DNA from 2 places in the Limnohabitans sp. 103DPR2 genome. Region 1 is predicted to be linked to the other one. Evidence: predicted binding sites of a transcription regulator. Region 1 holds the regulator's gene; the other holds the start of a gene.

The links. Region 1 encodes LexA, which represses DNA repair genes until DNA is damaged. Its sites were predicted from a motif close to ACTGTATNNNNATACAGT; they were not measured.
Region 2: a site for LexA is predicted at 13,092-13,109, ahead of L103DPR2_RS04510 (LexA family protein). Genes of this name have one in related genera too.

What each region holds. Positions count from the first base shown of each region.
Region 1 covers NZ_CP011834.1:1,926,658-1,942,092, forward strand. Annotated here, with positions in the region: gene L103DPR2_RS09275 (SDR family NAD(P)-dependent oxidoreductase) at 1-57, shown strand, start outside; gene L103DPR2_RS14495 (superoxide dismutase) at 125-706, opposite strand; gene xseA (exodeoxyribonuclease VII large subunit) at 824-2,122, opposite strand; gene L103DPR2_RS09290 (MotA/TolQ/ExbB proton channel family protein) at 2,441-3,058, shown strand; gene L103DPR2_RS09295 (ExbD/TolR family protein) at 3,077-3,505, shown strand; gene lpxK (tetraacyldisaccharide 4'-kinase) at 3,530-4,513, shown strand; gene L103DPR2_RS09305 (Trm112 family protein) at 4,518-4,724, shown strand; gene kdsB (3-deoxy-manno-octulosonate cytidylyltransferase) at 4,742-5,503, shown strand; gene adk (adenylate kinase) at 5,609-6,268, shown strand; gene L103DPR2_RS09320 (asparaginase) at 6,324-7,301, opposite strand; gene lexA (transcriptional repressor LexA) at 7,385-8,056, shown strand; gene L103DPR2_RS09330 (hypothetical protein) at 8,118-8,438, shown strand; gene L103DPR2_RS09335 (D-2-hydroxyacid dehydrogenase family protein) at 8,539-9,546, shown strand; gene L103DPR2_RS09340 (3-hydroxyacyl-CoA dehydrogenase) at 9,600-11,120, shown strand; gene L103DPR2_RS09345 (oxepin-CoA hydrolase, alternative type) at 11,125-11,904, shown strand; gene L103DPR2_RS09350 (Crp/Fnr family transcriptional regulator) at 11,960-12,679, shown strand; gene L103DPR2_RS09355 (phosphotransferase) at 12,729-13,814, shown strand; gene L103DPR2_RS09360 (acyl-CoA dehydrogenase family protein) at 13,850-15,109, shown strand; tRNA gene L103DPR2_RS09365 (tRNA-Pro) at 15,236-15,312, shown strand; tRNA gene L103DPR2_RS09370 (tRNA-Arg) at 15,362-15,435, shown strand, end outside.
Region 2 covers NZ_CP011834.1:916,420-931,854, reverse strand. Annotated here, with positions in the region: gene L103DPR2_RS04580 (SDR family NAD(P)-dependent oxidoreductase) at 1-611, opposite strand, end outside; gene L103DPR2_RS04575 (Bug family tripartite tricarboxylate transporter substrate binding protein) at 620-1,600, opposite strand; gene L103DPR2_RS04570 (dihydrodipicolinate synthase family protein) at 1,643-2,827, opposite strand; gene L103DPR2_RS04565 (Gfo/Idh/MocA family protein) at 2,836-3,999, opposite strand; gene L103DPR2_RS04560 (enolase C-terminal domain-like protein) at 4,009-5,373, opposite strand; gene L103DPR2_RS04555 (sugar phosphate isomerase/epimerase family protein) at 5,370-6,203, opposite strand; gene L103DPR2_RS04550 (tripartite tricarboxylate transporter permease) at 6,200-7,693, opposite strand; gene L103DPR2_RS04545 (tripartite tricarboxylate transporter TctB family protein) at 7,703-8,185, opposite strand; gene L103DPR2_RS04540 (Bug family tripartite tricarboxylate transporter substrate binding protein) at 8,225-9,226, opposite strand; gene L103DPR2_RS04535 (TetR/AcrR family transcriptional regulator) at 9,332-9,979, opposite strand; gene L103DPR2_RS04530 (MBL fold metallo-hydrolase) at 10,029-10,994, opposite strand; gene L103DPR2_RS04525 (DUF1330 domain-containing protein) at 11,091-11,378, opposite strand; gene L103DPR2_RS04520 (HipA domain-containing protein) at 11,398-12,657, opposite strand; gene L103DPR2_RS04515 (helix-turn-helix domain-containing protein) at 12,654-12,893, opposite strand; gene L103DPR2_RS04510 (LexA family protein) at 13,121-13,561, shown strand; gene L103DPR2_RS04505 (Y-family DNA polymerase) at 13,589-14,872, shown strand; gene L103DPR2_RS04500 (hydroxymethylglutaryl-CoA lyase) at 14,903-15,435, shown strand, end outside.

The DNA of each region.
Region 1 (15,435 bases):
GGCAAATACATCACGGGTCAAACCATCGTGGCCGATGGTGGCATGATGATTCGCTGAGCTTCAGCGTACGAAAAAAAAACAGCCCCAAGGGGCTGTTTTTTTTTGCAGCTTGGCAATTCGCAAATTAAGCGAAATTGGCTTCTGCGAAAGACCAGTTGACCAACTTGTCCAAGAATGTTTCAACAAACTTAGGACGCATGTTGCGGTAGTCAATGTAGTAAGCATGTTCCCAAACGTCCACTGTCAACAAGGCTTTGTCGGCTGTTGTCAGGGGTGTGCCTGCGGCGCCCATGTTGACGATGTCGACGCTACCGTCAGCCTTTTTAACCAACCATGTCCAGCCAGAGCCGAAGTTGCCCACGGCGCTTTTGACAAAAGCTTCTTTGAACGCAGCGTAGGAGCCAAATTTGGCGTTAATGGCAGCAGCCAAAGCGCCTGTAGGTTCACCACCGCCGTTGGGCTTCATGCAGTTCCAGAAAAAGGTGTGGTTCCAGATTTGAGCGGAATTGTTGTAGATACCGCCGCTGGATTTCTTGATGATTTCTTCCAAAGACATTGATTCAAATTCAGTGCCTTTTTGCAAATTGTTCAAATTCACAACGTAAGCGTTGTGGTGCTTGCCATGGTGAAATTCCAAAGTTTCTTGGCTGTAGTGAGGGGCCAATGCGTCGATGGCATAAGGCAGTGCTGGCAGGGTATGTTCCATGGTGTCCTCGTAAAAGTGCAATAAAAATCAAAAGACTATTGTAGGTTGATCAGGCACATTTGTCTGCGTCAGACCCGCAAAAAGCTCACGCCTTCAAGGGTTGCCTCTAACGGGGTGCTAGCTTTGGGATTTAACCTGCAGTAGCACCTCGCCATCAGCCAAGGTGGCCGTCACACGCTGGTCAGTTTGAAAACTGCCCACCTTGGTCAAGGCCTGTCCCGCCTCATCCGTCAGCCACGCATAGCCTCTGTCCAAAACCAAGTGGGGGTCTAGCAACCCAAGGCGCGTTTCGAAATTTTGAAGCTGTCGATGCGCATCGTTCAGGTTTTGTTGACGCGCTCGGGGCATGGACTCCGCCAGTCGCTGCAATTTTTGCTGATTGCGTTGAACCTGGCCTTTCAGGCCAAACATCATGGCCTGAGAAATTCTCGACAAACGGCGGGTTTGGTCACTCAAGCGCGAAGAAGGTCGACCTAGACGCCCTGCTATCCAATCGAGTCGTTGATTCATTCTGTCGACAGTGAGGTTCAGTGCAGACGCGAGTTCTTCTTGGAATGCATCCAGTTCCCCCAACAACTGGGCTCTTTCAGTGGCCACCATTTCAGCAGCTGCTGTGGGCGTTGGCGCGCGTAAATCAGCGGCGAAGTCTGCGAGCGTGAAATCAGTTTCATGACCGACACCCGACACAATGGGAATCGGGCACGAGGCAATCGCTCGGACCAAAGACTCGTCGTTGAAGGCCCATAAATCCTCCATGGCACCACCACCGCGTACCATCAAGATGACATCCACGGCCAGCCCTTGGGGTGATGCGTTTGTTGTCGGACCTTGCCAGCCGACCAACTGCTGAAGACTGCGCAGCAACTCCAAGGGGGCGTTGGCACCTTGAACTGAGGCCGGCGCCAAAATGACAGGAATGTGCGGGACACGCCTTTGCAAGGCTGAGGCCACATCGTGCAATGCCGCAGCCCCCAAAGATGTGATCAAGCCGATGGCACGAGGTTGCGCGGGGATGTCTTGCTTGCGAGATGGTTCAAACAAGCCTTCTGCCTCAAGCGTGGCTTTGAGCTTGAGAAACTGGGCGAACAAATCGCCTTGCCCAGCCCGCTGCATGCTGTCGACAATCAACTGCAAGTCGCCTCTGGCTTCGTAAACGCCCAATTTGCCGCGAACTTCAACCAACTCGCCATCGCGCGGTACAAAGCCCAAAGCACTGGCGGCCCTTTTGAACATGGCACAGCGTATTTGCCCGCTGTTGTCTTTGAGATTGAAATAACAATGGCCACTGGCTGCGCGCGCAAAGCCAGAAATTTCGCCCTTGACCGCAACAGGATTGAAGCGCGCATTCAAAGTGTCTGCAATTGCAAGGCACAAAGCACCAACCGACCAAACACGTGGCTCAGAATCTACGCGCATGACAAAAAAGCCTTATTTTTTGCGGGTTTTAGAAGCATTTCTACAGCCAAGCCTTTAATTTCAATCCGAAACAGTCCACAGTTTCGGATTAGCAAGGCGGTTCACTGAATAAACGGCCAAACAAATGCATTCATTCTTGTAAGTCATTGATATCATTGAAAAAAATATTGATCAAATAATAAGCAGTCAAAAGAAACCCAGGATTCATGCGGTTTACAAGGCCGTTCTGGCCATGTTCTTCACAAAGTTATCCACAGAATGACGGAACAATTCCATCAGCCATAATTAAAACTGAAACCAGAAGTAGAAAGATTGATTTTGTTAAGCATCATACAAGCCGCAGGTTGGCCCATTTGGCCTTTGATCCTCTGCTCCATTTTTGCACTCGCTATCATTTTCGAGCGCATCTTTGCTTTGCGAACGTCCAAAGTGCTGCCAGCAAACGCGCTAACCAAAGCCATCGACAGCACACGACAAGGCTTCCCCTCCGATGCAAGCCTTCAAGAATTGGCCCAAATGGGTTCCGTTGGACCCATTTTTGCAGCGGGCCTTCAGACATTGGCGCTCAATCCCTCCGCCAGTCACCAAGACGTGCGAGAAAGCATGGAAATGGAAGGCCGAATGGCGGCGCAAGGACTTGAGCGTTACCTGAACGCTTTGGCCACATTGGCGTCTGCGGCACCCTTGCTTGGCTTGTTGGGAACCGTCATTGGCATGATTGAATTGTTTGGTTTGCAATCGCCTGGACAACAACAACCCGTTGAACTGGCCCACGGCATTTCGGTGGCGCTGTACAACACGGCATTGGGCCTGTTGGTCGCTATTCCTTGCCTCATGGCATGGCGTTTTTTCAAAGCCAAGGTCGATCGCATGGTGCTCCAAATGGAGTGGGCATCCGAGCGTTTTGCAAGACATTTGGCCGCCATGCGCGATTGATTTTTCAAAAGGCCCGCCTTGAAATTCAAAACCACCGCACCAGCCGAACCCGACATCAATTTGATCCCGTTCATTGATGTCTTGCTGGTCATCCTCATTTTTCTGATGCTCACCACCACGTGGTCCAAGTTCAATGAAATGAACTTGAGCTTGCCATCAGCCAATTCGCAACAGTCTTCAGGCACACCCCAAACTTGGGTGGTGTCAGTCAATGCGCAAGGCATGTACGCTGTCAATGGTGCAAAACTCGAAGGCAAAACACCGCAAGACATTGGCACGGCACTCAGCAGCATGAACAAATCAGACGCCACCTTGTTGATCAAAGCCGATGCATCCGCTTCTCATCAAGCCGTGGTCAATGTCCTTGAAGCAGCGCGCATGCAAGGCATTTCCAAAATTTCGTTTGCCACGCAAAATGCGTCTGGCAACAACTTGACCAAGCCATAAGCGTTATTCGCTGAGCGACGCACCATGCAATGGCTTCATCAACTGCCACGCCATTGGCAAACCACTTCAGTCATCACCTATTTGTTGTGGCCCATCGAACTGCTTTACAAATTGGCCTGGTTTGTTCGGCGCTCATTGTTCGCCTTGGGATTCATTCAAACACACAAGCTTGATGCCACTGTCATTGTGGTGGGCAATGTGGTGGCGGGAGGCGGCGGCAAAACCCCGCTCACGATGGCCATCGTGCAACGCTTGACACAACAAGGTCATCAAGTGGGTGTGGTGTCCAGAGGCTACGGACGCACGCAAGATCAAATTCAGCTGGTCAACGCGCAAAGTTCAGCCGATCAAGTAGGTGATGAGCCCTTGTTGATTTTTCAGAAGTGCCAAGTCCCCGTCGCAGTAGGCGCCAATCGCGTCGCTACGGCACAGCAGCTCTTGCATCAGTACCCCAACATCCGCTTCATTGTTTGCGATGATGGCTTGCAACATGCAGCGCTTCAAAGGGACATCGAAATTTGCGTCATGGACAGCATGGGCATCGGCAATGGGCACCTGCTACCGGCCGGCCCCTTGCGAGAGTCTTGGCCCAGAACTGTCGACTTGTTGCTTCACACGCAGCGCAGAACTTTGGCTGAAGGCTTCGAGTCCACTCGCCAACTCAGTGCGCAGGCCATCAATGGCTTGGGTCAATCCATCGAATTGACTGCGCTCCAAAATCAATCTGTTGAAGTGGTGTGTGGTATTGCGAAACCAAAGGCTTTCGCCCACATGCTGGAAGAGCGCGGCATTCAAATTGCACAATTCCATGCCCTGCCCGATCACGCCAACTTTTCAAACTGGCACGCATCCCATCCCCATTTGAAATTGCTGTGCACAGAGAAAGACGCCATCAAGCTTTGGGCAACTCACCCTGAAGCTTTTGCGGTTCCTCTGCTGTTTGAGCCAGAATTGTCGTTCTGGCAGGCATTCGATGCACTCGTCAACACCCGTCACCGTTATCATTGAAGCCATGGACACGAAATTACTCGAACTGTTGGTTTGCCCAGTCACCAAGGGCCATTTGGATGTGCAACGCGAATTGCAAGAGCTGTGGTCGCGCAGTGCGCGTTTGGCTTACCCCATTCGAAATGGCATTCCGATCTTGCTAGAAAACGAAGCACGCACACTCAGTGACGAAGAATTGGAATCACTTAAACCCCGTACGCCTTTGGTCTAAACAGCCCGACCACTGACATGAGTCGCTCTTTCACAGTCCTGGTTCCCGCGCGATTAGCGTCAACACGGCTACCCAACAAACCCTTGGCAGACATTCAAGGCTTGCCCATGGTGGTCAGGGTTGCGCAGCGTGCTGCATTGTCCAACGCATCGCAAGTGGTGGTTGCAGCAGACAGTCCAGACATTGTTTCTGCTTGCGAAGCTCATGGCATTAAAGCTTTGCTCACCCGCATTGATCATCCCAGTGGCAGCGATCGGTTGGCAGAAGCCAGCACCTTGCTCGGATTGACAGACGACGATGTGGTGGTCAATGTGCAAGGCGATGAACCCCTGATCGACCCAGATTTGATCGACCAAGTTGCCTCTTTGCTGGCTCAACGCCCCTCGGCCAGCATGAGCACCGCAGCCCATGCCATCCACCAACTTGCAGAATTTACCAACCCCAACGTGGTGAAAGTGGTTCTGGATCAGGCGCAACTGGCCTTGTATTTCAGCCGTGCGCCCATTCCTTGGTGGCGCGATGGCAACACCCAAGGCATTCAACAACTGCCGTCCCCCGCGCCACTCAGGCACATTGGCATTTATGGCTACCGAGTGGGTTTTTTAAAAGCCTTCCCCCAGTTGCCCCCTGCTCCCATTGAAAGCTGCGAAGCACTGGAACAGTTGCGCGCCATGTGGCATGGCCACAAAATTGCAGTCCACGTCACAGAAAAAGCCCCAGGCCCAGGCGTTGATACACCCGAAGACCTGGCACGCGTTCGTGAACTTTTCAAGGCCTGATCCCCGCGAAGGGCTGGCGTCAGGAAAATTTGGGATTCCCATGCTATTCTCCAGTGAGAGCCATGCAGGCTGTGGCGAAAGATTTAACAACTATTCGGAACTTCCATGAGACTGATTCTTTTAGGCGCACCTGGTGCGGGCAAAGGTACGCAAGCGGCCTTCATTTGCGAGAAATTTTCCATCCCGCAAATCTCCACAGGCGACATGTTGCGTGCCGCTGTAAAAGCGGGCACCCCGCTCGGTCTTCAAGCCAAAGCCGTCATGGAATCGGGCGGCCTGGTCAGCGACGACCTCATCATCAACTTGGTCAAAGAACGCATTGCGCAAGCAGATTGCGCCAATGGCTTCTTGTTTGATGGCTTCCCTCGCACCATTCCCCAAGCTGATGCCATGAAAGCCGCAGGCGTCAAACTCGACTACGTGCTCGAAATTGATGTGCCCTTTGATGCCATCATTGAGCGCATGAGCGGACGTCGCTCACACCCTGCGTCTGGCCGCACCTATCACGTCAAATTCAATCCACCCAAAGTGGAAGGCAAAGACGATGTCACCGGCGAACCCTTGGTTCAACGCGAAGACGACAAAGAGGAAACCGTCAAAAAGCGCTTGGACGTCTACAGCCAACAAACACGCCCCTTGGTGGCCTATTACTCCGATTGGGCTAAAGCTGAAGCACACGCTGCGCCTCAGTACCGCGCCATCAGCGGCATGGGCTCAGTGGAGGACATTACCCAGCGCGCCATGCAAGCTTTGGGCGCTGCCTGATCACGCGCACGTGCGATGTCCAAATCCGGCTGAGGCCGGATTTTTTTTGGGTAAATCAGTCGGTTGGCTTGGACACCATGTCCAGTATCAAAGCCACTCTTGATTTGACTGGGCTCAATCCTGACAGCACAGGGAAGATGTGTGACGCCGTCACGATCACAGGCCCTTGGTTGCACCGACTGGCAACACGAATTTGCACGCCCGCATCTTGCGCACGCAGCAGCCCTTCCTTCAAATCGGTACTGACAGAGCCGTTGCCTGTTCCTGCAAGCACGATGCCTCGTACGCCGGCATTGATTAGCAGATCTACCAGCTTAGAACTGGCTTGCACATGGTTCATGATGACTTCAACCCATGGCCATGATGCGGGATCAGGTAAGTGAGAAAGCTTGATTTTGTTGGGCTGAGCCACTGGCGCAAACTCTGAACGCCATGTCACATGGTCCTGAATGACTGTGCCTGCCAAGCCAGCTTCGCCCGAGTCAAAGGCATTCAACCGCGTGGGATGTACTTTTTGAACATGCTGACTGTGGTGTATTTCGCCAGCTGCCACCATCCAAACACCAGCGCCTTTGGCAACTGATGCCAACGTCAATGCGTCTCGCAAATTTTGGGGGCCATCGGCATCTTTGAAATTGGCAGGACGCATGGCACAAGTCAGCACAATGGGTTTTTCATTGGCAATGACACGGGACAAGAAATAAGCCGTTTCCTCCAGCGTATCCGTGCCATGGGTGATCACCACCGCCGCCACATCATCCTGCGATAGCCAAGCCTCACAACGCTGAGCCAAGTGATACCAAGTGGCAAAGTCCATGTCTTTGCTGTCCAGCTGCGCCACTTGTTCAGATTCAAATTGGTAGCCGCTCAAGGCCTCTGGAAGACCCTGTCCGATTTCTGCAACAGACTGGAGCAAGACATCAATCCCCCTCTGAGCAGCCTTGTAACTGAGCCCCTCAGAAGCCGAACTGGACTCGCCCGCAATCGTGCCGCCGGTGCCTAAAACAACAATTTTTTGATTTTTTGCTTGCATTTCAAAAAAGACTGGTTAAAAATACAGTTACTGGATAAGAAAACAGTTATCTGTCAACTCAGCCACCTTTCAAGGACCGCACCATGATCGATCAACCCAAGCTCACAGCCCGTCAGCAACAAATTTTGGAGCTCATCCAAAAAACCATCGCTGAAACTGGCGCACCGCCAACACGCGCAGAAATTGCACAGGTATTGGGTTTCAAATCTGCCAATGCAGCCGAAGAACACCTGCAAGCTTTGGCACGCAAAGGCGCCATCGATTTGGTCAGCGGTACATCCCGCGGTATTCGTCTCAAAGGCAACTCACGAGACAGCCTGCGCAACTCTGGCGACCTGTTCAGCCTGCCATTGCCAGGTTTTGCCCAATTGGCATTGCCACTCATTGGACGTGTTGCTGCCGGCTCACCTATTTTGGCCCAAGAACATGTCGATCGCACCTATCACGTCGAAACTCACCTGTTCCAAGAGCAACCCGATTATTTGCTTCGTGTTCGTGGCATGTCCATGCGCGATGCAGGCATCATGGACGGCGACTTGCTGGCCGTGAAAGCCACCAAAGAGGTACGAAATGGCCAAATTGTGGTTGCACGACTTGGTGAAGAAGTCACCGTCAAGCGCTTGCGTCGCCAATCCGATCGCATTGAACTGCTGCCCGAAAACCCCGACTACCCCATCATTTTGGTTCAACCTGGCGAACCCTTTGACATCGAAGGTTTGGCTGTGGGTCTCATCCGCAACACGCTGCTGATGTAAATCTCTCATTGCCCTGTCCACCGCATTATTTGATTCGCTCATCCATTTTCAAAGATTAGATATGACCATCGCACTCCTCGGCATCACAAGCATTTACAACGGTTTTCAAAAATTCCTCAGCTCTTCAATGAACTTGGACAACCCATTTGAAAAGGCCCAGCCAAGTCACAAAGTCAGCATTTCTGGTGCAAGTCCAAGTTCAAGCTTGGGGCCTCGACAAGCACAACAACGTGCACTTCGCGTCCTTCGCGTGTCAGAGCAAGGCGAAACCGCCTCTTGCGCAGGTCGAATGGTCATTTCTGGCCGCATGGCCGACGTCTGCGCCGAACTCGACCGTTTGGTTGCTTTAGAAGCCAAAAGCAAGCCTTCCCTGCCCCATTAATCCCCCTGCACCATTGCTGCCATTTATGCAGTGCATTTTGGTGCTCAAAATTTGAATTCAGAAGGCCATAGAAGCCTTCGGGCAAGGCACAATAGTGCCTATGAACATTGTGATCCTTGACGACTACCAAGATGTCGTCCGAAAACTAGATTGCGCGTCCAAATTGGATGCCTACAGCGCCAAGGTCTATACCAACACCGTCAAGGGTTTGGGCCAATTGTCTGTGCGACTTAAAGACGCAGACATTCTGGTTTTGATTCGCGAACGCACACACCTCAGCAGACAACTGATTGAAAAGTTGCCTCGACTTAAACTCATTTCACAGACTGGCCATGCAGGCTCTCACATTGATTTAGAAGCTTGCACCGAGCGAGGCATTGCTGTGGCCCAAGGCACCGGATCACCTTACGCACCGGCCGAGCTCACATGGGCACTGATCATGGCTGCGGCACGCAGATTGCCGCAATACATTGGCAACCTCAAACATGGTGCTTGGCAACAATCAGGCCTCAAGTCTGCATCCATGCCTGTCAATTTTGGAATGGGAACGGTTTTGCGCGGCCGCACCATGGGCATCTGGGGCTACGGCAAGATTGGCCAGCTGGTCGCAGGTTACGCCAAGGCCTTTGGCATGCAAGTTGTAGTTTGGGGAAGTGAAGCCTCAAGGGAAAAAGCAGCACAGCACGGCTACATTCCAGCCACCACACGTGAAGCCTTTTTTGAACAAAGTGATGTGATCTCTTTGCATTTGCGTTTGAACGATGCCACACGCGGCATCGTCACGCTCGACGACTTGTCACGCATGAAGACCAGCGCCATGATTGTGAATACATCGCGCGCAGAACTGATTGAACCCGATGCACTCATCAGTTCACTCAACCGTGGTCGTCCTGGCTTGGCTGCCATTGATGTCTTTGAACATGAACCCATCTTGCAGGGTCATGCTTTGCTGCGTCTCGAGAATTGCATCTGTACACCTCACATTGGCTACGTCGAAAAAGACAATTACGAGTTGTACTTTGGTGCAGCGTTTGACAACGTCGTGAACTTCATCAAAGGCACACCGACCAATATCGTCAATCCCGGCGCACTTCAAGTTCGTCGCTGAAAAACACACTGCGCGGATGCAGTAACTTTTTTTTACAAATTCGAATTCAACAAATGACCATCGCATTCAATCAAGTGGCCGTCATTGGCGCAGGCGCTATGGGCCGCGGCATTGCTCAAATTGCCGCACAAGCAGGTAGCCAAGTCTGGCTTTATGACACGCAAGCAGACGCCATTCAAAAAGCCAAAGAAGCCGTCTTCCAAGTCTGGGAATCACTGGCCACCAAAGGGCGACTGGATGCAGACACCGTCAATGCCTACAAATCACGTTTAAACGGTGCCAGCACCCTGAATGATTTGAAGTCGTGTGAGTTGGTTGTTGAAGCCATCGTTGAACGCTTAGACATCAAAAAATCATTGTTCGTTGAACTTGAAAACTTGTTGCCTGAGACGGCTGTACTGGTCACCAACACCTCTTCACTGTCCGTCACCGCCATTGCAGCAGCCTTAAAGCGACCAGCCAATTTTGCGGGTTATCACTTCTTCAATCCTGTTCCCTTGATGAAGGTTGTGGAAGTCATCGCAGGTTTGAAAACCAACCCAGCAGTTTGCGAACGTCTCACTGAATTTGCAACGCAAATGGGCCACACACCCGTCCAAGCGAATGACACGCCTGGTTTCATCGTCAACCATGCGGGCCGTGGTTACGGCACTGAAGCGCTGCGCATTGTGTCCGAGGGCGTGGCCGATTTCGCCACCATCGATCGAATTTTGAAAGACCAAGTCGGCTTCAAATTAGGCCCCTTCGAACTGTTCGATCTAACGGCATTGGATGTCTCACATCCTGTTATGGAATCCATCTACAACCAGTACTACCAAGAACCACGCTACAGACCCAGCGTCATCACAGCCCAGCGTCTTGCAGGCGGTGTCGTTGGCAAAAAAGTAGGTGAAGGTTTTTACACTTATGTAGAAGGCAAGCCCGTGATTGCGCCCGAGCCGCCAGTACCCGAGGTTAAAGAATTCCCACCTGTCTGGGTTTCGCCTCGCGCCTCCAGAAGGCTTGAGCTTCTTCAGCTGTTGAAGGACTTGGGTGCCACCATTGAAACAGGGGCATCGCCTTCTCCACAAGCGCTGACGCTGGTAGCGCCATTGGGCTTTGATGTCACCACTGTGGCTGTGGTTGAGCGTTTGGACCCTGCCCGCACGGTTGGCATCGACATGTTGTTTGACGATGCAGCCACCAAGCGCCGCGTCTTGGCCACCAATCCTGCCACACGCAGCGACATGCGCGACGCAGCCCATGCCTTGTTTGCCAAGGATGGCAAAGCTGTCAGTGTGGTTCGCGACAGCGGTGGCTTCATCACGCAACGTGTGGTGGCCAATATTGTGAACATTGCAGCCGACATGTGCCAACAACGCGTGTGCACGCCGCAAGACTTGGACATTGCAGTCACCTTAGGTCTGGGCTACCCTGTCGGCCCACTTGCCCTGGGTAACAAGCTAGGCCCCACCAATGTTTTAGAAGTGCTGTTCAACCTGCAAACCGTCTATGGCGACCCACGTTATCGCCCGAGTCCATGGTTGCGTCGCCGTGGTGCCATTGGTTTGTCTCTTTTGCAAACCGAGGACTGATCTCATGTCAGCACAACTGCTCAGCACCAGCGAAGGCGCCACACTCATTTTGACCCTCAGCAATCCTGAACACAGGAATGCACTGGGCCCAGAAATGTATGCAGCCGGCGTCGAAGCGCTTAGCGTGGCCGAGTCCAGCTCAGAGGTCAAGAGTGTGGTGATCACGGGTGACGGTGGTTTGTTCAGTGCCGGTGGCAATTTGCAGCGCCTGAACGACAACCGTCAAAAACCGCCAGAGCACCAAGCCCAAAGCATTGAGGGTTTGCACAACTGGATTGAAGCCATTCGCACTTTTCCCAAACCCGTCATTGCGGCCGTTGAAGGACCCGCTGCTGGCGCTGGTTTTTCATTGGCATTGGCCTGCGACATGATTGTGGCAGCACGCAACAGCATTTTTGTCATGGCCTACAGCAACATCGCTTTGTCGCCGGATGGCGGCGGTACATGGAGCTTGTCGCGCGTCATGCCCCGTCAATTGGCCACAGAGCTCTTGATGTTGGGTGATCGAGTGGGCGCCGAGCGGTTACACGAATTAGGCGTTGTGAACAAATTGTGCGAGCCTGGGCAAGCCTTGGGCACAGCACTCACCATGGCCAGCAAGTTGAACCAGCGTGCACCCAATGCATTGGCCAGCATCAAAGAACTGTTAAACGAAGCGGATGGTTCAAGCTTGAACCACCAATTGGCCCAAGAACGTGATCATTTCGTTAAAAATTTGCACCATGCCAACGCTGGCATCGGCATTTCAGCCTTTTTGAACAAAGAAACACCGCGCTACGAATAAGACCGGGTCTCACAGGCGACAATTTTCACCAACCCAGTCACGCAAAAGACAGACTATGGACGAACCCATTCTTACGATGGAGGAAAGAGAATCAATCAACGCAGGACGTTGGTTTTCTACCCTTTCACCTTCACTCCGACACGACATTCTTCGATGTGCCTACGTCAAGCGTTACAAAGACGGCGAACTGATTGCAGCCCGCGGCGAGCCGCCGGAGCAATGGATCGCGTGCGCCAAGGGCGCCGTGCGCGTCAGTTCCACATCGGTCTCGGGCAAACTGATCACCCTCACCTACGTCGAGCCAGGCATTTGGTTTGGCGACGTGTCAATATTCGATGGCGACAGACGCACGCACGATGCGTATGCTCACGGAGAGACCACCACGCTCAACGTAGCCAAAGCGGATTTCAAAAAAATTCTCTCCTCGCATGTAGAGCTTTACGACGCCATGCTTCGACTGCACGCTCGGCGCATTCGCCAGCTGTTTGGCTTGGTCGAAGACTTGAACACCTTGCCATTGCGCGCGCGACTGGCCAAACAATTGAACCACTTGCTGCGCAGCTACGGTGTGCCCAGCCTGTCGGATGCCAAAGCCATTCGCATCAGCTTGCAATTGGCGCAAGAAGAATTGGCGCAACTGCTGGGCGCATCACGTCAGCGCGTCAACCAAGAGCTCAAGCAAATGGAGCGCGAACATGTCATCAAAATCGAGCCTGGTGGCCTGACGGTTCTCGACAGAGAAGCACTTCTGAAAATCGTGGATTCGGACGACTGAGCAGCGATTTTAAAAAACCAAGTTTGTTTACATACGGCGGTACTCCCACATGAGCCAGTTTGATCATTTCGTGGGCACCCGCCCCGTCACCGGCACACACGCCTTTGATGTGCCAGCACTTGAGGCATGGCTCCAAGCCAACATGCCTGGATTTCAAGGCCCCTTAACAGTTGAAATGTTCAAAGGTGGCCAATCCAATCCCACCTACAAACTGCTCACACCCGCATGTTCGTATGTCATGCGCGCAAAGCCTGGCCCTGTTGCCAAACTTCTGCCTTCAGCACACGCGATTGAGCGCGAATTTGCGGTCATGAAAGGTTTGGCCGGAACAGCCGTGCCAGTTGCCAAAATGCATGTGCTTTGTGAAGACGAGGCCATCATTGGCCGCGCTTTTTATGTCATGGAATTTGTGGCGGGTCGCGTGTTGTGGGATCAATCTTTGCCCGGCATGACCAACGCACAGCGTGGCGAAATTTACGACGAAATGAACCGCGTCATTGCTGCGCTGCACACCGTGAAGTTTGCGGACCAAGGCTTGGCCAACTATGGCAAACCTGGCAGTTACATCGAGCGCCAAATTGGACGCTGGAGCAAACAATACGTCGCCTCGGTCACGCAAGCCATTCCTGAAATGGACAAATTGATGGCTTGGTTACCCGCCAACATTCCAAGCAGCGCCAAAGATGAATCCTTGGTCAGCATCGTTCATGGCGACTACCGCTTAGACAATCTGATGTTCCATCCCACCGAGCCCAAAGTGTTAGCGGTGTTGGATTGGGAACTGTCAACACTGGGGCACCCATTGGCCGACTTCAGCTATCACTGCATGGCATGGCACATCAAGCCAGGCTCATTCCGTGGCATTGGCGGCTTGGATCACAAAGCCTTGGGTATTCCTGATGAAGCCGAGTACATCAAACGCTACTGCGAGCGCACTGGTTTTACCACCCCTGAAAAGTTGGCCACAGACTGGAACTTTTACATGGCCTACAACCTCTTCCGCATCGCCGCCATTTTGCAAGGCATTGCCAAACGCGTGGAAGACGGAACGGCATCGAGTGAACAAGCAAAAGCTTCGGGCGCTGGCGCCAAACCCATGGCGGAAATGGCGTGGCACTTCGCCAGCCAAGTCTGACCCACCCCCTATCGAAATTCAACAGGAGACCTTCAATGCAATTCGAATACTCAGACAAAGTCAAAACCATGCAAGCACGCTTGCTGGCTTTCATGGACGAGCACATCTATCCCAACGAGGCACGTTTCTTTAAGGAGATTGAGGACAACCGCGCCAAAGGCAATGCATGGGTTCCTACCAAAATTGTGGAAGAACTCAAACCCAAAGCTCAGGCTGCAGGATTGTGGAACTTGTTTTTGCCCAAGTCGCCTCGTGCACCTCAAGGCCTGTCCAACTTGGAATACGCGCCCTTGTGCGAGATCATGGGTCGTGTGCCATTTGCTGCAGAAATTTTCAATTGCTCTGCACCCGATACGGGCAACATGGAAACGCTGGAGCGTTATGCCAGCGAAGAACTTAAAGACATTTGGCTTGAGCCCTTGTTGCGCGGCGAAATTCGTTCCGCCTTCTTGATGACAGAACCTGAAGTGGCCTCGTCGGATGCCACCAACATTCAATGTGAAATTCGCCGTGAGGGTGATGAGTACGTGATCAACGGTCGCAAGTGGTGGTCGTCTGGTGCGGGAGACCCACGTTGCGCCGTTTACATCGTCATGGGCAAAACAAATCCGGATGCAGGTCGTCACGAACAACAGTCCATGATTGTGGTGCCCGCCAATTCGCCTGGCATTACCGTGGTCCGTGCCTTGTCGGTGTTTGGTTACGACGATGCACCCCACGGTCACATGGAAGTGGTCTTGAAAAACGTGCGTGTACCAGCCAGTAACTTGCTGCTCGGCGAAGGTCGTGGTTTTGAAATTGCCCAAGGCCGCTTAGGCCCTGGACGCATTCACCACTGCATGCGCACCATCGGCATTGCCGAGCGCGCCTTGGAGTTGATGTGCAAGCGCCTTAACTCACGTGTAGCGTTTGGTCGCGAAGTCGCACGCCAAACAGTGTGGCAAGAACGCATTGCAGAATCACGCTGCATGATTGAACAAGCGCGCTTGCTCACGCTCAAAGCGGCTTACATGATGGACACGGTCGGCAACAAAGTGGCCAAGGCTGAAATCGCCATGATCAAAATTGTGGCACCTCAAATGGCTTGCCAAATCATCGACTGGTCGATTCAAGCGCACGGCGGCGGCGGTGTTTCACAAGACTTCCCCTTGGCTTATGCCTATGCGCACCAGCGTACTTTGCGTTTGGCCGATGGTCCGGACGAAGTGCACCGCAACTCTTTGGCCAAGCTCGAATTGGCCAAACACTTGCTGATGCCGGGCGAAGTTGAAATGCCTGTCACACGCGGCAGCTGATCGACTTACGCGGTAGGTGATCCCATGCGCTTACCTACCGCATCAGAGCGAATGTTGAAAAATGCATGAACTTTTTCATCCAATTTCAAGTTTTGGCCCGATCCCGCATTAGAATATGAGGCTTGTCGGAGCGTAGCGCAGTCTGGTAGCGCATCTGGTTTGGGACCAGAGGGTCGAAGGTTCGAATCCTTTCGCTCCGACCATTCATTTCAATTAAAGGCCCTACCTTCTTGGTTCTAGGGCCTTTTTTATCTGCCCGTAGCTCAACTGGATAGAGCAACGGCCTTCTAAGCCGTAGGTCGGGGGTTCGAGTCCCTCCGGGCAGG
Region 2 (15,435 bases), 1.0 Mb from region 1:
TCGGGTTGAATCAGTCGACCGATGGGTGGCAAACGCGGTGTAGTGGCAGCTCTAGCAGGATCCTTCAGCATGGGCGTATCGGTTGCAGCAGGCGAGACCACATTGACCGTCACACCCTCTGCAATACTTTCTGCAGCCCAGCTTCTGGCCAATGACAAGATAGCTGCTTTGGTAGCTGCGTACTGACTTCTGCCGGCAATACCGCCTGAGACACGGCTGCCCACTAAAACCATCCGTCCACGTCGAGCATGCTTCATGATGGGCAATATGCGATTGGCCAACCTTGTAGCCACATCAACGTGCAGTTGCCACATCAATTGACCAGCTTGCATATCAAGTTCACCTAGACTGCCAACTCTCAAAACACCAGCAGCATGCACCAACACTTGAGGAAGATGCTTGGACACAATTTGATCTAGTGCATCTTCCAGTTCACCCGCTTTTGTTAGATCAAGTGTCCATGAAGAAAATTGAGCGTGATGAAGTGTAGAAGTTGCCACATCCATCCCGTGCACATGCCAGCCTTCACTCAAAAGCTTCAAAGCAATGGCTTGGCCAATACCAGAACTGGTTCCGGTCACAATGGCGCAAGGCGAAAGCAGGTCTGGCATGAAGGCGGTCATTCCACTGCGATTTTCTTGTCGGCAATGATTTTTCCGGAGATGGCAATGTCGTCGGCTTGGAATTTGGCAAACTCTGCAGCACTGCCACCCGCGGGCACAATGCCGTCTGCAATCAAGCGATCGCGCATTTCACCCGACAAGGCTTTGTTAACTGCCGCATTAAGTTTTTGAACCATGTCAGCAGGCAATTTGTTGGGACCCCACAAACCGTACCAACTGGCGCACTGGAAATCTGGAATGGTTTCAGACACGGTAGCCACATCGGGCAAATTAGGAAGGCGCTTGGTAGATGTCACGCCCACCACTTTGAGCTGACCATTTCTGTGAAACTGAACTGATCCTAAAACAGGATCAATGAAGCCTTCAATTTGACCACCCACCAAATCTGTCATGGCTGGACCAGTGCCTTTGTAGGGAACAATGGCAATTTGCGTACCGGTAGCTTGTTCCAATTTGACTGTACACAGATGTCCCGCAGAGCCAATGGAGCCTACTGCAAAGTTCATCTTGCCAGGATTGGCTTTGGCTGCAGCCGCCAGTCCTTTGACGTCCGATACGCCTAACTTGTTGCTAACCGCAATAGACAGCGGAGCTGAGGCGACCAAAGCAATGGGTGTGAAATCGGTTTGCACTTTGTAGGGTACCGACTTCATGGTCATGGGCGCCGTTACAAACGTGCTGGCATTGAACAACAAGGTGTAGCCATCGGCATTGGCTTTGGCCACTACGTCTGCACCAATGATGCCGTTGCCGCCAGGACGGTTTTCCACCACAAAGTTTTGGCCCAGTTGCTCGCCCACCTTGAGTGCCAGCATACGGCCAATTTTGTCGAGCGTACCGCCGGGTGGAAAGGGAATGATGACTTTGACTGGTTTGTCGGGATAGTTGGCGGCAGTCTGTGCCCAAAGGTTGGCAGAACTAAAGCTTAAGGCCAGGCCCAAGCTGACAAGGGTTAATGGGTATGTCAATTTTTTCATGATGTCTCCTCTTTATTTTGAACGTGAAAGTCTCGTTTAAAATTATTCAACACCATGCATTGCCAGCATGGTTTTCATTCGGTGCAAAGCCAATTCTGGTTGCTCTAACAAATTGGCAGCATCCGCCAATTTGAACAATTCAGCCAAATGAATTACTGAACGTGTGCTCTGTTGCCCACCCACCATGGTGAAATGTTTTTGATGGCCATTGAGCCAAGCCATGAACACCACACCTGTTTTGTAAAAACGTGTGGGTGATTTGAAAATATGGCGCGACAAGGGCACGGTAGGACCCAAAATGGCGTGAAACTTTTCTAGATTGCCCTGCGCCAACTCTCCTAACGCAGCGCTAGCTGCAGGTGCAATGGCGTCAAAGATTCCCAACAAGGCGTCGCTTTGGCCATGAACCAAGTGCTCGCCTTGGCCATCGCCCGCTATCAATTCAGCATAGTTGAAATCATCACCGGTGTACATCCTCACACTGGCAGGTAGGCGCCTTCGCATCTGAATTTCTTTGTCTTTGTCGAGTAAAGATATTTTGATGCCATCCACTTTGTCGGCATGCGCTTGAATAATGCCCAGCGCCGTGTCCATGGCTTTGTCGGTGTCTTTGGTGCCCCAATAGCCAGTAAGCGCTGGGTCAAACATGTCGCCCAGCCAGTGCAGCAGTACGGGCTGTTTGGCTTGGCTCAAAATTCTGTCGTAAACACGTTCGTAGTCGGCCGGCGATTTGGCCACCCGCGCCAGAGCACGGCTAGCCATGATGATGAGCTTGCCACCCAACTTTTCAATGGCGGCCATTTGGAATTCATATGCGGCAATCACCTCGTCTACTGTTTTGACGGTGTCCAAATTCAAATGATCTGTACCACAGCCTGAAGCCAAAAATGCGCCAGGCACATCTTTAGAAGCTTCAATAGAACGCTCAATGAGCGTCAGCGATGTGGGCCAATCCAAGCCCATGCCTCGCTGCGCTGTATCCATAGCCTCTGCCACACCCAAGCCCAATTTCCACAAATGTTTTCTGTAGGCAATGGTGGCATCCCAGTCCACAGCGCAATCTAACCAAGGGTCGTGTGGGGCTAATGGGTTGGACACCACGTGAGCTGCCGAATATGCAATGCGATTGAACTTGATACCTGGCTTGGGTTGAATAGGAGTGGTGCCGACCAGTTCATAGCTCTGAAGCTGGCCATGTGCGTTGGGTAATTGAATGCGTTGTGCCATGTTGCACCTTAAATTTTGAGAGGTGCTACATCAACCCAGCGACGCTCTTGCCAAGACTGCAAGGCGGCTTCCACCAGCTGAACCCCTTTGGCGCCTTCAGGCAAAGTCCAGCGATAGGGTTCGTTCTCAACAATGTGACGAATAAAGTGTTCCCACTGAATTTTGAAACCGTTGTCGTAGAACTGCGTATCGGGCACCTCTTGCCATTGGTCTGTGAAGTTCATGGTTTGCTTCACATCGGGGTTCCAGACGGGGCGTGGCGTGTTGACACGGCTTTGTGCTTTACATGCTTGCAGTCCTGCCACTGCTGAGCCATGCGTGCCATCCACATGGAAAGTCACCAAGTCTTCACGATTCACACGTGTGGTCCAAGAGCTGTTCACTTGCGCCACCACATGCTCGCCTTGATGGCCTTTCAATTCAAAGGTGGCATAGGCTGCGTCATCTGCAGTGCATTCATAGGGCTTATTGGCCTCATCCCAACGCGTTGGGATGTGTGTGGCACCCAAACAAGATACTGATTGAACTTCGCCAAACAAGTTGTCCAGCACATAGCGCCAGTGGCACACCATGTCCAAAATAATACCGCCGCCGTCTTCTTTTCGGTAGTTCCAGCTGGGTCGTTGAATAGGTTGAAGGTCACCTTCAAACACCCAATAGCCAAATTCAATGCGCACACTGAGCATCTTGCCAAAGAAGCCAGCTTTCCTGAGCATGTCGAGTTTGCGCAAACCGGGCAAGAACAACTTGTCTTGCACCGCGCCATGCTTGACGCCTGACTTTTCTGCTAAACGCGCAATTTCGACGGCTTCGTTCAAATTAGTAGCGATGGGTTTTTCGCAATACACATGCTTGCCCGCTTGAATGGCTTTGGCCAACAAGGTGGGGCGCATTTGCGTAGTACCCGCATCAAAGAAAACGGTGTCGTCTTTGTTGGCCAGTGCTTTGTCTAGGTCTGTGCCAAAACGGCTAATGCCATTGGCTTTGGCCAGTGCTTCAATTTTTTCAGCATTGCGGCCAATCAAAATAGGATCAGGCATGACCTTGTCGCCGTTGGACAAAGTGACACCACCTTGATTGCGAATGGCTACGATGGAACGAATCAAGTGTTGATTCATACCCATGCGTCCAGTGACGCCATGCATGATGATGCCAAGTCTTTGTGTTGACATGTTGTTCTCCTAATTTGCTTGAATTGAAATGGGGTCGAGTGATTGCCAATCGGGCCAAGCCTGATGGCCGAAACCTGTTTGGTGCAAAGATGCAATGTGGATTTGCCCCTGCTGAACGTTCAGGTGCACACCCGCGCTGCTGCCGGTGTACAAGTCTGCATGTGCTCTTGCAAAATCGTTTGATTCATTTAGGGGCGCAATACCAAAACCTTTGACGTAATGGTGCCCATTGCGCTCAATGTGCTGCACGCCCAAGCTGGTTGCCAACAAAGTATCTTGTTGAACACCCAAACCTGCTTGGCAAGTCAGGTCTTCGCCCGACAACAAGCAATGAGGCGTTTTTTGCACCAGTGAGGCACTGTGCAATGAGCGGTAAATGCCTTTGCAAGCCTTGCTAGAAATGCCTCTGTAGCCCAAGGCCAATCCTTTGGCGAGCACATCGGGATGGTCATCAGACTCATCCAAGATGACCGGAATGTTGAGAGGCATTGATGGGATTTTGTCTTCCAATGCAATGGCTCTAGGTAGCGGCTGTTCAATGAGCAAAGTACGTTCTAGCAAACGTTGAGTGGCTTCATGCTTGGTCAATGCGTGAACAAAGACGCTAAGTGACTCAACATTCTGAAATGTCTCATTGCCGTCTAAGGTCACTTTGTAATCTTGGACCTTGCTCAATACAGCTTCAATTTTGGCAAGTCTTTCGAGATCTGCTTCTAAGTTGCCGCCCACTTTTAATTTGAAATACTTCAAGCCATAAGCCTCAATGGCTTGGGTCAATGAGTTCGGTAAGCCGTCTTCTAAGGCTGTCAACGGTTCTGCATCTGTCAGCCTATCAGCCAGGCCGACGGTATGCCTTAACCACACCGAGTTGGCAGTATGGAGCTTTAAAGAACCAGACCAAGGGTCACCTAGAAGTCCCAGACTAATTCCAGACACCCAAGATTGATTTTGAGAGCGCAACACAGCGTCTGCGATGGCCTTGTCTAGAAGCGCTGGACCAAACTGTCCCACCAATCTTGGATGACCTTGCGCGAGCATTTGGTCAATCACGATTTGTGTTGCCGACTCAGACAAGCCGTAAGCCGATTGGGCTGAACCCTCAGCTAAATAGGCATCTTTGGCTTTTAAAACGCACAAACGCAATTGATCGAAATTGTCGTCTTGGGTTCTTTGTGGCGATTTATCAAACCACTTAGGGACCATCAACTCTGCAGATGCACCCTGCCACTCAACGCCTTCGATACTGAGCGTCACTTTGACAAAAGCTTGTGGACAGGCCGTGACTGTTGCAGCCCCAAACCTAAAAGGTAGACGCAAAGTAACTGGCCTTTGAAAGACTTGAATGTCTTTAATTTGAAATGCAACCGGCTTCATGACACGGCCTTCATCAATCCTTGAACATAACCAGCGCTGAATGCAGCACACCCAGGACCATCGGGTTCATAAATGAAGGGCTCAACCGCAACCCATCCCTGGTAATTCAGTGATTTCATTTTTTGAAACAAAGGCAGCAAGTTGGTATCGCCCTGCCCTGGACCTTTTCGGTTGTGATCGTTCACTTGCACATGCGCAATGTGGCCACTTAGAAAGTACTTTTCAAAGACCTCATCCATAGGTAATGATTCGGAGTAAGTGCTGGCACTGGCATCCAACATGGTTCGAATGTAGGGCGACTGAATGACATCGACCAATTGGCTGGCTTGCTCGACTGTATTGACCACAGGGGTTTCAAAGGGCGACAAGGGCTCTAAACAATAAGCAACACCCGCTTGCCGTGCGAATGGCTCTAACAGGGTCAGTGTTTCTTGAACGCGATCTAAACAGTCTTGAACAGTTTGACCATTTTCTGGCGATCTTTGCTTGGGTGAACCGTGCACTAATGCAGTTGCACCACATTCATGGGCATAGGCAATGACTCGCTTTAACCAATCTTGTGTTTGAAGCCGAACCGATGCGTCGCTGCTGACCAAACTGAGGCCATCGGGCTTGACCAAAAGCCAATGAAGACTTGAAATCACAATGCCTGCGTCGCTGGCTTGTTGTTTTCTGAGAGCGGCATCTTTCTCGTTGAAAGTGGCACTGTCTTCAAACAAGGTGAAGGGCGCAATTTCAATGCCGCTATACCCAAGCTTAGCCGTCAATTCGCATTGTTCAGGGAAACTCAACTCACGAATGACCTCATTACAAAGAGCTAACTTCATCATGCGCCTTTGTTGATTTTTTTAGCTCTGATATCCAAAATTTTCCAAGCAATGGTTCCAAAAATAAGCGCAGCAACAACCCCAGAAATGGGTCTTGTAAAGAAGGGGGAAATATCGCCATCGGACAAGATGAGTGCACGTCTTAAATTCTTTTCAAGCAAGTCACCCAACACAATGCCAAGCACCAGCGGTGCCATGGGGTAGCCGAAATGTCTAAGGCCAAATCCAACCAAGCCAAAAATCAGCATGACGTAAACATCAAACATTCGCCCGGCAATGGCAAAACTTCCAACCACGCACAGTACAAAAATAATGGGAATCAAAAAGTTTTGCGGCACTCTTAAGACTTGAACCAGTGCCTTAGTGAGTACCAAGCCATAGATCAAAATGCCAATGGTGGCAAATAGCATCATGGCCACCACGTCGTACACAAACTGAGGGTTCTCAATCATGATCATGGGTCCAGGCTTGACGCCATGAATGATCATTGCCGCCATCAACACAGCTGCCGGCGCAGAGCCGGGAATGGCCAATGTGAGCACAGGAATGATGGCGCCAGGCACACAGGCGTTATCACCCGTTTCAGCGGCCATCAGGCCTTCAATCGAGCCTTTGCCAAACTGCTCTTTTTCTTCACTGGATCTTTTGGCTGCAGCATACGAAGACCAAGCAGCCACATCCTCACCGACGCCCGGCACAATGCCAATGCCAGTTCCGATCAGGCCTGACCGCAAAATGGTACGCCAGTATTTTGTGATGTCTCTTATTTTTGGAATGACCGTGTCGAATGCACTGATTTTGATAGGCGCTTGACGCTCTTTGATGGCCGTCAGAAGTTCTGCAAAACCAAAGGCGCCTACCAATGCAGGCACCAGTTGAATGCCACCCGCTAAGTCGCGTGCGCCATATGAAAACCTCTCAAAGCCATATTGTGGTTCTTGTCCAATGCCAGCAATAAACAAACCTACGATGCCAGCAATCCATCCTTTGAGTGGATCATCGCCTGTTAGTGTTCCTGCAATGATGACGCCGAACAATGCCAACCAGAAAAATTCGTAAGCACCGAATTTCAATGCCAAGTTTCCAAGCAAGGGCGTAAAAAACGCCAAGAAAAACATGCCAATTAAAGTACCTAACACTGACCCTGTAGTTGCAATGCCCATGGCCCTTCCGGCCAAGCCTTGCTTGGCAAGTGCATAACCATCGAGACAAGAAGCGGCAGAGGCAGGCGTGCCCGGGATGTTCAAAAGAATGGCAGAACGCGAACCGCCATAAATAGCGCCCACATAGGTACAAATCAAAATTAGCAAAGCTTGATTTGGCGGCAGCTTCAAAGTCAGCGTGGTCATTAACGCTAGCGCCATGGTGGCGGTAAGGCCTGGCAATGCGCCCATGATCACGCCTACCAAGGATGACAACAAGGCATAGAAAATAATTTCGGGCGTCGAGAAATTGGCGATGGAATGACCAAACGCGATAAGTCCATCAAACATCGATCGACCTCAAGGTAATCTGACCAAGAAAACTTCTTGGAACAAGAAAAAAACAACGCAACTGGAAATCACACCATTGATGATGGCACTTGTCAGGCGCTTTAGCAAAGGTGTTTCTTCATTGGCAAACAAAAAGGTAAACACACCAACAAATAAGGCTGTGGCAACCAAAAAGTGAGCGTGTGCAAGCAGCACCAAACTAAATACCAACATGCAGGCCAAAGAGATGGCAAATCTCCGGTTGAACAAAGTCTCTGCATTGGGATCTGACGCAACTTTATTTTTAATACCGCGCAAGATCATGAATAGGCCCAGCAACACAATGACGCAAGAAATAATGCCCGGCACAAAACCTGGGTAGGTGTAGAGCGTTGCACCCATGTTGTCGAAGCGCTCCATCCTGATGGACTCCATCAGGATGAAAGCGCCCACCGCAACCCAGCAAAAACCTCCCCACAGATCAGACCGTGAGGAGGATGAGGCTTTAGACATTGTTGATTTGCTTATTGAGTGGAATGCAAGTCATTGAAGTTATGGCTTAGGTATGCCCACCGTATCGGGAGATACCTTGGCTTTACCGGCTGCGTGCTGAGTCCATGCATACGCTTGAATCGCAGGGAACACCGCGGTTTGCGCCTCAGCACCATGCATCGGTGCAAACATAGCACCGCGAGATTGCGCGTAAGTACGCAAGGCCGCGTTTTTGACCATTTCAGTGGCCCAAATTTTGTCCAGTGTTTGAGTCACTTCGGCGGGCACCGACTTGGGTACAAAAATACCAAAGTAATTGATGGGATCTTTGAAGCCTGGAATGAATTGAGACAGGGGCGGCACAGTGCCCACGCCTTCCATTTCAAGCGGCTTGTCGCTGACCACTGCCAACGGACGAATTTTCTTGGCGCGAATCATGTCGGTTTGTTCGGCAGCCAATTGCGTGGTCACCTGTGTTTCGCCTGAACCTGCGGCCACGGCTGCTGGTGCGCCACCGTCGTAAGTCACGTGTTTGTAGGTAATGCCTGCGGCACGGGCCAAAGCCTCAATGGCGGCATGACCGCTGGAGTTAACACCCGCAGTAGCGACTGACACTGAACCAGGCTTTTCTTTCATGGCCTTGAGTAAGTCAGGCATGGTTTTGTAGGGCGTGTCAGCATTGACGCCAATGACTGCCACGTGGGCCACATTGAGATACAAGTTCCAATCTTTGATGCTGGTATCGATCATGCCCAAGACTTTGTAGTTGCCCAAGTCTTTGGCGCCACCTGCCGTCCAGGTGTAGCCATCTTTGGCGGCTTCTAATGCATTTTTAGTGCCCACCGAGCCCGAGGCGCCCGGTTGATTCAAGATGATGATTTTCTGACCCAAGTGTTTTTCGAGTTCAGCCGCCGTGACACGCGTGACCTGATCGGTGGAGCCACCAGGCGCCCAAGGCACGATCAAAGTGATGGGTTTTGTAGGCTTCCATTGTGCAAATGCAGGCGTGGCAAGCAAGGCAGCCAACATCAAAGCAAATACAGGTCGACGGGTGAATTTCATGACATATCTCCATTGGGTGAAAAATCATTGCGGTGAAATGAGCAGGCAATTCACCATTCAGTTAATTCTAGAGAGGGCTTAAGGCCTGTCAATATCCAATCAAATCTAGTTCCTCAGGACATACCCTAGGATCACTTCGCACATGTGTGACAAGCGTTCGCTCTTGGCTTTGGGGCTCATCAAGTCGCGGCCAAAGATGGAAGACAAGGTGGAATTGTTGGACAAATAGAAATAGGAAAGTGCAGCAATAGAAACATAAAGCTGCACAGGATCAATACCGCCCCGAAACTCGCCAGAGAGCCGACCCTTTTCTAAGATTTCGCCCAGCAACTCAATCAGCGGTGAGTTAAGCGCCCGCACATTAGGTGACTCTTGAATATGTCTTGCTTTATGCAGATTTGCACTGTTGAGGAGGGTTAAAAACTCCGGATGCTCTAGGTAGTAATTCCAGGTGAATTCAACCAGGGTTCTGACTGCCATGGCTGGCTCAAGAGATTGCAAATTGAGCTTCTTTTCTCTTTCGCGAATCTGCTCGTAAGCACTTTCCAGCACAGCTTGAAAGAGTTGATCTTTGTCTGTGAAATAGTAGTAGATTAATCTTTTATTCAGGTTGGACCGCTCTGCAATGCGATCAATTCTGGCGCCGCCCAAGCCAAATAGCGCAAACTCTTCGAGGGCTGCATTGAGGATGATTGCGCGAGACCTTTCAGCGTCTCGCGTCTTGATAACTTGTGAAGATTTTTGGACACTCATGCCCCGAATAATTAACCAAATTGTTAATTAAGTCAAGGACATGTGTTGATCACGCAGCGACAGGCTTGAACTGATACCCGTTGCCACTGGCTTCCATCGTGCCAAACGCTGGGAACGGAAAGTGGAAGCCACCCGCCATCATTTTGTCTTTGACCAACATGTCAAACACACGGCGACGAGACACACGTGCCATGGCAGGGTTCATGTCAAACAAGACAGCCCAATCGGGTGCGCGGGCAAACAGGGAAGGCACATTGGTAATGTCGGCCACATAGGCAAACGATTGGCCTTCAGAGTCCATGCGGAACAAGGTGTGGCCTGGGGTGTGGCCGAACGCCGCCACAGAAGTAATACCAGGCGCCACCGCAGCGCCGGATTCAAACTTGACCAACTGATCGCCACCCAAATTACCCAATGCACGGCGAACGCCCATGAAGGCGCCTTTCATGGCGGGGGGTGCGGCTTCCATGCGGGCATCGTCCATCCAGAAAGCGTGTTCTGTGGCGGGCACGTGGACGCGGGCATTGGGGTACACCAATTCGCCGGCTTTGTTGCGCAAGCCATTGATGTGATCACCATGGTAGTGGCTCAGCACCACGTTGTTGATGTCGGAGGCTTTCAGACCAACGGCAGCCAAGTTGGCGGCCAGTTTACCGGTGGTGGGCGGGCCATTGTCGGCAAAGCCGGTGTCAAACAAGTAGCGCTGATCGCCATTGATCAATAAGAAGGGGTTGTAGGGCACATCGATGTAATCAGTGGGCAGGTTTTGGCTGGCCAACAAAGCTTTGACTTGCTCCAGGGGGGCATTGGTCACAAACTCTTCGCCCAAGGGGCGGCGCACAGCGCCATCGTTCAAGGCGATGATTTCCATCTTGCCTAGCTTCATGCGCTTGTGGCCAACGGCAGGCAGGTCGGGCAAGCCGAAGTTGGGGGCCGACTGTGACCACACCGATGAGAAAGTAAGAGCGGATGCGCCGGCAATGCCAGCACCCAAAAACAAGCGTCTGTCCAACATGATGAGGTCTCCTCAGTTTTATAAACACTCAATATACCAATGGCGTACTTAGAAGTGCGCTCGTACTTTGAAATAACCCTTCCAGTGCCTTGACACTTACAAGCCCTGTACAGCTACCAAGCGCGCGCGACTGCATTCATCGCGAATGCTTTTAAGGCCCTGGTAGATGGGCCCGTTGTAGAAGCTTTCAAACGCAGCGATGTCGGGAAATTCCAAAATGACGATGCGCCGAGGCTCCCAGTCACCTTCGTAAACGCGGTGCTCGCCGGCCCGTGCCAAGTACTTGCCACCCGCAGCTTCTAGGGCCGGTTTAACGCCCGTCATGAATTCTTGGTAGCGGGTTAAGTCAAAAATTTCCACATCAAAAATCACATAAGCGCTCATAGGGTCTCCTTGTGTTTGATCAGCTAGATGTCATGGACAAAGCAGCTTTGCTATTAGAACGGATGATGGCGCCGATTTTTTCTATCAGCAAAGTCTCAGCAGTGCTTAGCTGAAGCTGGCGAGTTGCTGCACCCACCGTTTTCTCCCAAGACTTGCCAATGTCTTTGGCCATTTTTCTGAACAATGCCATAGAGGGTTTAAAGCCAAATTCACAATCGGCACAAAACGCCTCCCATGAATGTGCGCCTACGGCTTGGTAGGTGTTTTCATCGCCAATAAAAAGTGCCAAATCGTTGTCACCGTAGGCCTGCACACACAAAAGGTCATAAAAAGGCGCAAGCACATACCCCTGACTGTTAATCATTAACGAAATATTTTTGGCATGCGCGTCACTGTTGCCGATCAAGTAATTGAACATGACCCAGCGTTGTACAGACAACAAGTCTTTACCCGAGAGCTTCAAATCTCGAAACGCATGCACAATTTTTTTAAGGCTGACGAACCCACCTTGACGCTCGTATTTCCAGTCAGAGCCGACGTCCAACAACTGGCAGGCGTCAATCTGATGCAAACAAATGATCTCTTCATTGACAACAACACGGTCATAGCGCTGCACGACGTAAAGCGCTTCAGGCAAGCGAAGTAAATAAACAGGTGGCACAGGCAATTGCATTTCTGCAGCCAATTTCATGCACAGGTATTCATTGATCGCACTGGGCTGGTAGCGCACCAACCTAGAGTCTGGTTTGGCGATGTGCGTGGTAGGTGCGCCAGCAACGCTGTCGTATAAAAGACCACGCTGATCGTCGTAACGCAAACCAACTTTGTCTTGCGCACCAGCCAGTGACATTCGGGTTTGCGCGTTCGAAGTCAGGAGTGCTTGCTTGTCTGCACGTGCGTTGACCCTGGCACTGAGTTGCGCTTTTGACAGCTCGCTGTATTTTTGTAGTTGATTGGGGGTGACATGATCTGGCAATACAGACAAAACGCCCGGTAAATCGGCTCCCAACTCACCGATCAACTCCAAGGTGTTGGCACCTCGAAGCTGAATCTGATTCAGGACCTCATCCAGTGGCGTTCCCTCTGGTAATAAATTGCCAAAGAAGGTCTTGACCGCGTCGCCTCTATAAGGCTCCTTGCGCAATTCAAACTGCGGCGCAAGCAGAAAGGCATCTTTGGCCTTGAGCCATTCTTCGTCATATTGAAAAAAATACTGCGCCATCTCATGGCCTAACCACCCCATTGGTTGGGCGTTAGCCCACACACGCAGTCGGATCATGATGGGTCGCCTTCGGTCTGCGACAAGCCTGTGATGTGAAAGGTGAGCCCTAAGCCACTGGCCAACCTCACAAGCTTGCCAAGACTGCAGCTTTCTGGATGGGCCTCCACATCTCGAATGAATGAAGTACTCACACCGCAAACTGCAGCAGCCTCTTCACGAGACAATTTTTGTCGTTTGCGCTCGGTTTCTAGCGCTTTGGCCAACTCATGGATGCGTGATGTTTCAATCTTCATAATTTGATCTTATAAGAACACATTAATTTGATAATGGCTTTTTAACCCATATTTTGCTCCAATGAGATCAAAATTATTAGAAATTTATCCAATGATTAACTATTTGATCCTTAGAGAACAAAATAAATTGAAAATTATCGCAGTGCCTTTGAATTTTTCTTGCTATTTCATTTTTCTCTTCAAAATTTCAGCTTGAATGCTGTATTTTCGTACAGTATATTTGAAGCATGCCTACAACTGCTTTCATCACACCTCAGCCAATAAACCCCACCGCCCCCAAGCTGTGGCTCAACATGTGCGCCTGGAAAGTGCCCGCTGGCTTTCCCTCGCCCGCAGCCGACCACACCCAAAAACGCATTGACCTCAACGACCACCTCATTCGCAACAAAGAGGCCACGTTCATTTTCAAAGTAAAGGGCGACTCCATGGTGGGCGCGGGCATTTACGAAGGTGACGCCCTCGTCATCGATCGCTCCATTGAAGCCAAGCACAACAACATTGTGCTGGCCGTGCTCAACAACGAGTTCACCGTGAAGCGTTTGTACAAGCGCGGTGGCGTGGTCAAGCTGGTCGCCGAAAACGCTTTGTACCCACCCATTGTGGTCAAGAGCGGCGAGGAGCTCAGCGTTTGGGGCGTGGTCACTTACAACTTGCACAAGCTGTATTGACACCTCATCAACCTGTCGTGCATCGCTATGAGTTCTGCCCCACAAGCACCCGTTCAACAACTGGCCCTGGTCGATTGCAACAACTTCTACGTCAGCTGCGAACGCTTGTTCCGCCCCGACCTGCGCAACGTGCCCGTGGTAGTGCTGTCCAACAACGATGGCTGCGTGGTGTCGCGCTCCAACGAGGCCAAGGCTTTGGGCGTGCGCATGGGCCAGCCTTGGTTTGAGTGCAAAGCATTGGTGGCAGAGCACGGTGTGTTTGCACTCAGCAGCAACTACGCTTTGTACGCCGACTTGTCCAACCGCGTGATGCAAATTTTGAGCGAGTACTCGCCGCGCTCGGAGGTGTATTCCATTGACGAATGTTTTGTCGACCTCACCGGCACACCCAACTTGCGCGAGGTGAGTTACGCCATGCGCCAGCGCGTGATGCAGTGGACGGGTATTCCAGTTTGCGTGGGCATTGGGCCTACCAAAACACTGGCCAAGCTGGCCAACCATGTGGCCAAGAAGCATCCACGCTCGCAAGGTGTGTTCAATTTCAACGCGCTCACTGAAGCACAAAAAGACAAGCTACTCACACAATTGCCTGTGGAGGAAGTGTGGGGCGTGGGTCGCAAGCTCACCAAGCGTTTGGCCGAGTACAACATTCACACGGTGCAAGATTTAAAAACCGCACACACGCCCACCTTGCGCGCCGACTTTGGCGTGGTGATAGAAAAAACCCAACGCGAATTACAAGAAATACCCTGCGTCGATTTGCAAGAAATTACACCCGACAAACAGCAAATCATTTCCAGCCGGTCGTTTGGCAACATGGTCACCGAACTGCCTGTTTTAAAAGATGCGCTGTCGACGTTTGTGGCCAACGCCTGCGCCAAACTGCGCGCACAAAACAGCCAAGCGGCTGTCATTCAAGCGTTTTTACACACCAATCGTTTTAGAAAAGACTTACCGCAGTACTCACCCAGCTTGGCCGTGCCACTGCCCTACCCCACCAACGACAGCCTGGTCATTTTCAGATGGGTAGACGCGCTGTGCGAGCGCATGTACAAGCCCGAGTACCAATACAAAAAAGCCGGCATTGTGTTGAGCGACATCAGCCCCGTCACGCACTACCAAGGCGACTTGCTAGAAGAGCCTGCGCCTGCGCAAGGTACGCTCATGCAAACCTTGGACGCCCTGAACCAACGCTTTGGCCGGGGCGCAGTGAAGGTGTCCACGCAAGGCGCCTACAGCGGGTGGCAAATGCGGCAAGAAAGACGATCGCCCAACTACACCACCGATTGGACAGAGGTGCCAGTGGTCTAGAATGAATTTCTCGCCATTAAAAACACCACCATGCCCACTTTGCCCGCCACTGCCATCGTTCGAGAAGTCGGTCTGCGCGATGGCCTGCAAAGCATTCAAACCATTTTGCCCACAGCGCAAAAAATAGAGTGGGTCAAGCAGGCCTACGCGGCTGGTCAGCGCGAAATTGAAGTGGGCTCTTTTGTACCGCCCAAACTCATGCCGCAACTGGCAGACACCTGGGACGTACTGGCCTTTGCCAAAACACTGCCCGGCCTCGCGGCCTCTGTGCTCATCCCCAATTTGAAAGGTGCCGAACGCGCATTGGAAGGCGATGCCGACCTGATGGTCTTGCCTTTGTCGGCCAGCCATGCACACAGCCTGGCCAACTTGCGCAAAACGCCCGATGAAGTGGTGCAAGAGCTGGCGCGCATTCGCGCAGCACGCGATGCCTCTGGCAAGAAGACCCTTATTGAAGGGGGTGTGGGTACTGCGTTTGGTTGCACCTTGCAAGGCGAAGTGAAAGTGGAAGAAGTGCTGCGCCTCATGCAGGCCTTGTTAGACGCTGGCGCAGACCGCGTGAG